DNA from 2 places in the Pantoea sp. GW821-FHT03E06 genome. Region 2 is predicted to be linked to the other one. Evidence: predicted binding sites of a transcription regulator. Region 2 holds the regulator's gene; the other holds the start of a gene.
The links. The regulator PurR, encoded in region 2, represses purine synthesis genes. The targets are predictions, from matches to a motif close to CANGCAAACGTTTGCNTG.
Positions count from the first base shown of each region.

Region 1 (4,627 bases), 740 kb from region 2:
GATCAACTCTTTCGAACTTCTCATCAATCCTTGCGAACCGCGCATCTATTTTGTCGAACTTCAGTTCGGATTTCTCTTCCATCCGCTCAAACTTTTTATCGATACGTTGTTCAAGCGCCCCTAGCTCGCCCATAATCTCGACACGCATTGCCCCCTGCTCGGCTCGAACCTTTTCGATATCCGCCTTGGTAGAAAAATGTTCTGAACGCGCGGTTAGCACAGCCACATCCATCTGAATCTGCTGGGTAGTTTTTTCCAGCTGTTCAACCCGTTTGGTTAATTGTTCCATTTGGTGATCTCCTTTGTTACCAAGGTCAAAAATTAGCGGTCGGAACACACGAGTTGTATTGCTAATGGGGTAATCCATCACCGAATCCTTCTCCATCGCTTTCTTTCAATCCGTCCACCACCCAGCCAGTGAAACAGATTTGCGCAGCGTTAACATTCCACGATCCCGCCATTCACAGCACTATTTTACAGGGCAGGATTAAACAACACGCACAGCCTAGGCCGACCCGAGAGGGAAGAGAAGTGAACATCAAAAGGGATTGCGAGGTGTCACGCAGAAAATAAGCAGAGGATTGCAACCACAGACACGGAAGCCCGAACGGGCTTCCGTTAAATAACCATTATGCGCTCAGCCAACCCAGTTTGATGACAAACAGAATTGACAGAATAATCAGCGCCGGATTCACCTCTTTGGTGCGTCCACTCAGCAGTTTCACCACGGTCCAGGTGATGAAGCCAAAGGCAATACCGTTGGCGATGGAATAAGTCAGCGGCATGGTTAGCGCCGTCACGGTCACTGGCGCCGCAGTAGTGATGTCTTTCCAGTCAATATCCGCTAAACCCGAGGCCATCAATACCGCCACAAACAGCAGCGCAGGTGCCGTTGCATACACCGGTACGCTGCCCGCCAGCGGCGAGAAGAACAGGCTGAGCAGGAAGAGGATAGCTACCACAATCGCCGTCAAACCGGTGCGACCACCGGCACTAACGCCTGCAGCAGATTCCACATAGCTGGTGGTGGTTGAGGTGCCGAGCAGCGAACCGAACAGTGCAGCGGCGCTATCGGCAATCAGCGCACGGCCCATTTTCGGCACGTTGCCCTGCTCATCCGCTAATCCTGCACGTTTGGTCACGCCCAGCAAAGTGCCGGTGTTATCGAACACATCCACAAACAGGAAAGCGAAAATCACGCTCACCAGGCCCACATTAAACGCACCAGCAATATCCAGCTGCATCAAGGTCGGCGCAATGGAGGGTGGCGCGGAGAACACACCGCCAAACGGCGTCAGGCCAATACCCATAGAAATGAAGGTGACCACCAGAATGCCGATCAGTACCGCGCCGGTTACGCGACGCGCTTCCAGCACCACAATGATAAAGAAGCCAAGCAGCGCTAACAGCGGGCCAGGTTTGGTCAAATCGCCCAGGCCAACCAGCGTTGCCGGATTGTCCACCACGATACCCGCGCCTTCCAGGGCAATAATCGCCAGGAACAGGCCGATGCCAGCACCAATACCCGCACGCAGCGGCAGCGGAATGCTGTTAATAATCCACTCACGAATTTTGAAAAGCGACATGGCAAAGAAAATCACCGCTGACAAGAACACCGCGCCCAGTGCGACTTGCCACGTGTATCCCATGTGCAGAACCACGGTATAAGTGAAGAAGGCGTTAAGGCCCATGCCCGGTGCAAGGGCAATCGGGTAGTTAGCGATCAGGCCCATCAGCACACAGCCAATCGCCGCCGCCAGACAGGTTGCAACGAAGACCGCGCCTTTATCCATGCCGGTTGCGCCGAGGATGCTCGGGTTAACAAACAGAATGTAGGCCATCGCCAGAAAGGTCGTGATACCCGCAATGATTTCCGTGCGGACCGTTGTGTTATGCGCTTTTAATTTGAAGAGTTTTTCTAACATCATCATCTCTCATGAGCGGAGTCGGCACCAATGCGCGTTCTCACTTGCCAATGTGGTTTACATGTTTATTTTTGTAGTGAAGGCCAAGCGGCGTTGAGTGAAATCTTCCGCTTACCCTTGTCTCTAATAGCAATAGCTATGCCAGCCTCGTACGCAATCGATTACGTTTCTGATTACCTGTGGGGCTAAGATAATTCTGAACCATAACGAGGCGCGATTATGGTGCATTGCACCGCTGCCGCGCAATCGTTTTCCTTCCCCGCGATGATGACGGCAAAATGGTGCTGCACAGCACGCTTTCGTACTGTCACAGGCGATGGCGCTCACGTTTCTGGTGCTGGTTTCAGCAAGCAAAAAACGTCGGGTTACACTGCTTTTAACCCTTTCGTAACAAAAGAGGCGCCCCCATGAAGCCCGCGATTTTGGTGGTCGATGACGATCGTGCGATATGCGAACTGCTGCATGACGTCTTAAATGAACATGTTTTTACTGTTTACAGCTGCCATCAGGGCAAAGATGCGCTCACGCTGCTGGCACTGCATCCGGAAATCTCGCTGGTGATGCTGGATATGATGCTGCCCGATACCAATGGTTTGCTGGTGCTGCAACAGATGCAGCGGCAGCGTCCCGATGTGCTGGTGATCATGTTAACCGGCATGGGCTCGGAAGCAGATATGGTGGTAGGCCTGGAGATGGGGGCGGACGATTACATCGCCAAGCCGTTTAATCCGCGCGTGGTCGTGGCGCGTGCGCGGGCCGCATTGCGTCGCTGCGGGCGGCTGGCGCAGCCGGAAATTCGGCAGGATGAGGGCTGGCAATTTAACGGCTGGCGCCTGGATGATGCGCGCTGCCAGCTCTTTAATCCGCAACGTGAAAGTGTGCCGCTTACCCAGGGCGAGTACACGCTATTGCGCGCGCTGGTGGCACATGCGCGTAAAGTGTTAACCCGCGATCAACTGCTGGAGCTGACGCACAGCGAAAGCCTCGACGTTTTCGATCGCACCATTGATGTGCTGATCATGCGGCTGCGGCGTAAAATCGAAGCCAATCCGCATCAGCCCAGCCTTATCCGCACCATCCGCGGACTCGGCTACGTTTTTTCCGCCGACGTCATGCGACCAGCCTCTTCGGCGCGCGAAACGCAGATCGCCTGATCCATCCAGCGCTGCATCTCGGCCAGTGGCCGGGTGCCGTCCAGCGCATTTGCGGCATGCAGATTAAAACTGGCACAGGTATGCGCCAGCTTCAGCGTTTCCGTTAGCGACCAGCCTTCATGGCTGGCATACAACACGCCAGCGCAGAACGCATCGCCCGCCCCCACGCTGCCCACAATCTCTTCTGGCGTTAAGCACCACGCTGGCTGCCAGCGCCCTTCCCCATTGGTTTGCTGTCCCCACGCGCCCTCCGGTGCATGGATCACCACACGCTGACGCACGCCCTGCTGCATCAGCCATGCCGCAGCGACAGCGAAAGCTTCCGGCGCAGCAAGACCATGCGCTGTCCGTAATTGCACACCGGTCAGCGATTGCGCTTCCAGCTCATTGATCACCAGATAATCGAGCCAACGCAGCGCGGGCAGCACCAGCGGACGATATTCCCCCGCGCGCGAGACCAGATCGAGTGAGGTGAGGTAGCCGCGCTGCTGCATTTGCGCCAATAAACGTGCGCTGCGCGTGCCATAGTCGTCGTCGGGCACATCGAGACTATCCAGCAACAGCAAATATCCCAGATGGAAGATGCGGTGAGGCGTCACAACGGCGGCAAAATGTGCCAGGTCGAGCTGTGCATTCGCGCCGCGCGCGTGAAAGAAAGTGCGCTGGCCATCCGGCGCGGTCATCACCTGGGTCATCGCGGTACTGCTAAGGCGCGTTTGCTGCACAAACTGACGATCGATGTGATGTTCGTCCAGCCGTTGCACAATATACTCGCCATCGCTGTCTTCACCGACCATACCCACGGCCGCCAGCGGCAAATTCACCTGCATGCGCGCCAGCGTAAACAGCACATTGAGCGCCGCCCCACCGCTGCATTTTTCGCTGTGATGAATTTCCGTCAGCCAGCCCTGCTCCGGCCAGTGGCTGATACGCTGTACGTGGTCCACCAGCATGCTGCCCGCCCCGATGATGCCATTACGCGCCATCTTTCAGGCCCTCCCGGCGCTGCCGAACACCTGCATCTGCTGCGCCACCACGTTGGCGATATCACGTTCCACCGCCATCAACAGCTCGGCAAAGGCGTCATAGCGTGCATCGCGCTGGCTAATCTGCGTTTCAATCGCGCCCAGCGCTGCCTGCGACATGCCGGTGTAGAAGTTAATTTTGTTGATGCCAAGGCTGATGGCACGACGGAAGTCAGCATCGCTGATCCCTGAACCGCCGTGCAGCACCAGCGGAATGCCCGCCGTGGTACGAATCGCCGCCAGCCGGTCGAAATCGAGCTTCGGTTCGCCTTTGTATTTGCCGTGTGCGTTGCCAATCGCCACCGCCAGGCAATCAATACCGGTTGAGCGGACAAAGTCAGCGGCCTGCGCCGGATCGGTGAATTTATCGCTGTCAGCTTCGCCAAACAGCGCACCGCCTTCATCGCCGCCCACCGCACCGAGCTCCGCTTCCACCGACACGCCGAGCGCGTGGCACATCTTCACCACTTCGCGCGTCTGGCGCACGTTTTCGTCGTAGCTGAGCGTCGATCCATCAAACATC
Region 1 covers NZ_JBWKUG010000001.1:2,530,459-2,535,085, forward strand. Annotated here, with positions in the region: gene AC07WB_RS11865 (hypothetical protein) at 1-289, opposite strand, end outside; gene AC07WB_RS11870 (NCS2 family permease) at 630-1,928, opposite strand; gene AC07WB_RS11875 (response regulator) at 2,333-3,079, shown strand; gene AC07WB_RS11880 (carbohydrate kinase family protein) at 3,016-4,065, opposite strand; gene AC07WB_RS11885 (ketose 1,6-bisphosphate aldolase) at 4,069-4,627, opposite strand, start outside.
Region 1: AC07WB_RS11870 (NCS2 family permease) is a predicted target of PurR. The motif match lies at 2,165-2,182, and genes of this name have one in related genera.

Region 2 (4,627 bases):
GCATGACTAAATTAATAATTAGCAATAGTTTCGCTGCGTTAACCAGCTGAATTAGTTCATTTTTGCGACAGAATCAATCTGGTAACAGTTTAATAGAAAAAGGCCTTACCTTTTGGAAAAAAAGTGGATTAGAATTGCCTCGGCGCTGATCGTTTGATCAGATTACTCTCACTCTGCCGCAGTCTGTTTGTTTCCAGCCTGCTGAACCTATAACCGGATTATGCGTTTACTGATTACGCTTTTCATACTGGCTTTTGCCCAACTGTTCTTTAACGTGGCCTCTGCGTCTCCGCATGCGCCGGTTAATGCCAGCTCGCAAAAAGCAGAGAAAAAGAGCGCACGTGAAGACGAGCGCCGCAAACGACGTCCGGTGAAAACCACTACGAAAAAATCGCGGCTGCCTGCCGTCCAAAAACTCAAAATTAAAAAACTGGCAAAGCCAGAAATCGCACTAACTAAAACCAGCCGCAAAAAATCCCTGCTAAAACCCACGACGAAGAAATATGGTCATCAACGACAGATAAAAAAAGCCGCAGACGTCGACGTTGATGATGAAGCATTGCCGCTCACCGGCATCAAAATGAGCAAGGCGCATCGCCAGCGTTATCAAAAGGCGCGTGAAACTGCGATGACAAAATTAATGGGCCAGCTCGGCAAACCTTATCAATGGGGCGGCACCTCCCCGCATACCGGCTTCGACTGCAGCGGCCTGGTGTGGTACGCCTATAAAGATTTGGTGAAGTTCAAGTTCCCGCGCACCGCCAATGAGATGTATCACCTGCGCGATGCTGCACCAATTAAGCGTGAAATGCTGGAAAAAGGTGATTTGGTGTTCTTCCGCATCAATAATCGTGGCACTGCCGATCATGTTGGCGTGTATCTTGGTAATGGCAAATTCATTCAGTCGCCGCGTACCGGCAAAGATATTCAGATTAGCGCGTTGGGTGAGGATTACTGGCAGAAACACTATGTTGGGGCGCGTCGTATGATGACGCCGAAAACCATTCGTTAGTTGTTGCGCAACGCGCAGAAAAAAGCCGGACGCTGCATTGAGCTGCTCCGGCTTTTTTTATTAATGCATGATTGCAGTAAAGCTAAAGGCAATAATCATTAACAGAGCACCAACGGTTGTCATTAGCGCCAGCTTCAAATCCGTACTCATTACTCCTCCTTAGTCACACATTTCTTAGGGTTAAACCGATTTTCGCACAGCGATGGGCAAAAATCTCGTGTTATCCGCCCGGGCTTGCTAGAATCGCCGCCTTTCGTTGCGCAACACATTTTGTGCAGGGTGTGTTTACAGCGCGATAAAGTGATTTTGTCTGCTAAACCACACCGTTTTGCCCCTTATTTTGGGCGATAAAAGCATTAGCAGACGCAAACGTTTAACAATATACTTATCAGTAAGTTGCGATAAGCCCAGGAGTACCATTTTCATGGCAACAATTAAAGATGTGGCAAAACGCGCGGGTGTTTCGACCACCACGGTTTCGCATGTCATCAACAAAACGCGTTTCGTAGCAGAAGAGACGCGTAACGCCGTATGGGAAGCGATCAAAGCATTGCACTACTCGCCAAGCGCCGTGGCGCGTAGCCTGAAAGTCAATCACACCAAAACGTTGGGCCTGCTGGCGACCTCCAGTGAAGCGCCTTATTTTGCCGAAATTATTGAAGCGGTAGAAAATCACTGCTTCGATCGCGGCTATACGTTGATTCTGGGTAACGCGCATAACGACTTACAAAAGCAGCGCGCTTATCTCTCCATGATGGCGCAGAAGCGTGTCGATGGATTGCTCGTGATGTGTTCAGAATATCCCGATGATTTGCTGCAAATGCTTGAAGAAAATCGCAATATTCCGATGGTTGTTATGGATTGGGGTGCTTCGCGCGGCGATTTTACCGATACCGTGCAGGATAATGCATTCCAGGGTGGCTATCTCGCTGGTCGATATCTGATTGAACGTGGTCACCGCGACATTGGCGCAATTCCTGGCCAATTGGAGCGCAATACCGGCGGCGGACGTCATGCCGGTTTCCTTCAGGCGATGAATGAAGCGGGCATCACTGTGCGCCCGGAATGGATCGTTCAGGGCGACTTTGAACCGGAATCGGGTTATCAGGCGATGCAGCAAATCCTTAATCAGAAACAGCGCCCCACCGCCGTGTTCTGCGGTGGTGACATTATGGCGATGGGCGCAATTTGCGCAGCAGATGAAATGGGTTTGCGCGTGCCGCAGGATATCTCAGTGATTGGCTATGATAACGTGCGCAACGCGCGTTATTTCACGCCCGCCCTGACCACCGTGCATCAGCCTAAAGCCGAATTAGGTGAAAAAGCTTTGGAGATGCTGCTCGATCGCATCACCAGCAAGCGCGAAGAGCCACAAACCATTGAGGTTCAACCCACGCTGATTGAGCGCCGCTCCGTGGCAGACGGGCCATTCCGCGACTATCGTCGCTAGTGTGTCACTTCACTGAGCCATTCGTGGTTCAGCGTTTCGGCATCCCCGAGATAGGCTAATAGCCAATCCAGCGCCGGCGACGCGCGCTGTTCTGACCAGCTAACGCAGCAGGGGCTGTCTGGAAAGGCCTGCGGCAATTGCAGCTCCACCAACGCATGGTTATCCAGCAGCGGTCGGGCTAAATGGCCCGGCACCATCCCAACGCACAATCCTGCCTGCAAGCAGTCGAGCCCGGTTTCCCATTCTGGCACCACCAGGCGCCGCTGATTATCGAGCGTCCATGTCATGCGGCGCGGCAACGCTCGCGAGGTATCTTCCAGCACCAGCGAAGGCCATGCCCGCAGAGTTTCATCATCCAGTTCAACGCTACTGACTAAAGGATGATGAGGACTCACGACACAGCGCCAGTTAAGCGCCCCCATATCCTGAAAAGCAAAACGTCCCCCAACCGGAATTGCCTGGGTGGCGCCAATCGCGACATCAACGCGTCCATCGGCTAACGCGTCCCAGACGCCATTAAACACTTCATAACTGATGATCAACTCCATGTCCGGGAAATGGCGATAGAAGTCCTTCACTAATTGCCGCGTACGCTGCGGTTTTACAATACAGTCAATGGCGATGCTCAACTCACCGCGCCAGCCATTGGCCAGCTGCTGACACTGCCTGCGGGTGGCGAGCATTTTTTTGATAACAGATCGTCCTTCACGCACAAAATGCTCACCTGCCGGTGTCATTACCACTTCCCGATGCTGGCGCTCAAAGAGCGGTACCGCCAGCCAGGTTTCCAGTTGGCGTACGGTATAGCTGATGGCAGAAGGCACACGGTGCAACTCCTGCGCCGCGGCGCTGAAGCTGCCGGTTCGCGCTACGGCATCTACCACTTCAAGCGCGTATTCTGACCACATGAATTCACCTTCAAAAAATTTAACAGCACTGTGCAAATATTAGCGTTTCACAAAGCGTGTTGCATCCTTTTACACTCCCCCGCGTTCAACCTGCCCATAAGAGAAATAACATGTTGTCGTCTAAAGCATTTATGCCCTACCTTGCCGTGCTCAGCATGCTCGGCTTTCTTGCCACGGATATGTATTTACCCGCCTTTGGCGATATGCAACGTGATTTTGCCACTGCACCGGGCACCATCAGTGCCAGCCTGAGTCTGTTCCTTGCCGGCTTTGCTTGTGCGCAGGTCTTTTGGGGACCGCTATCAGATCGCTACGGTCGTAAACCTATTCTGCTGGCGGGCTTAGCCATCTTTGCACTTGGCTGTCTTGGTATGCTTTGGGTGACCGATGTACGCCTGATGCTGGCGTTACGTTTTGTGCAGGCGATTGGGGTATGTGCTGCAGCGGTGAGCTGGCAGGCATTGGTCGTTGATCGCTATCCAAAAGCACAGGCTCATAAAGTTTTTGCCACGATTATGCCGCTGGTCGCCTTGTCACCGGCGCTCGCTCCGCTGCTGGGAGCCTGGCTAATCAGTCACTTCCACTGGCGCAGCATCTTTATCACCCTCACGCTTGTCGCAGTGGTATTGCTGGTTGGCACGCTGCGGTTAACCTCGCCGAAACGCGAAAACGTCGCTAAGAGCACCCAGCCCGGCTGGCTAACTTTACTTAGTACGCGAGTGTATAGTGGTAACGTCTTGATTTATTCAGCCTGCTCCGCAAGTTTCTTTGCCTGGCTGACCGGTTCGCCCTTTATTCTCGCCGCCGCCGGCTTAACGCCTGCCGATATTGGGCTGAGCTATATTCCTCAAACCATCGCCTTTTTAATGGGCGGATTTGGCTGCCGCGCGCTGCTCAACCGCTATCAAGGCGCTCAATTGTTGCCATGGTTGCTGGTGCTTTACAGTTTGAGCATCCTTAGCCTGTTTGTGGTGGCATTAATGCCAGCAACGCCACTGTTTGCATTGCTGATGCCTTTCTGCGGCATGGCGCTCGCTAATGGCGCAATCTATCCCATTGTGGTGGCTAGCGCGCTCTCCCCTTTCCCGCATGCGACCGGGAGAGCAGCAGGTTTGCAAAACCTTTTCCAGCTAGGTCTGTGTTTTGTTGCCAGCCTGCTGGTCTCTGCTGGATTAGCGCATGCGCTCTACAACACCACACTTGTCATGGTAGCAACCGTCGCACTCGCTTGGGTTGGCTTTGTCTGCCAACGCGGTG
Region 2 covers NZ_JBWKUG010000001.1:1,791,469-1,796,095, reverse strand. Annotated here, with positions in the region: gene AC07WB_RS08365 (C40 family peptidase) at 221-1,012, shown strand; gene cydH (cytochrome bd-I oxidase subunit CydH) at 1,073-1,162, opposite strand; gene purR (HTH-type transcriptional repressor PurR) at 1,437-2,462, shown strand; gene punR (DNA-binding transcriptional activator PunR) at 2,459-3,370, opposite strand; gene punC (purine nucleoside transporter PunC) at 3,481-4,627, shown strand, end outside.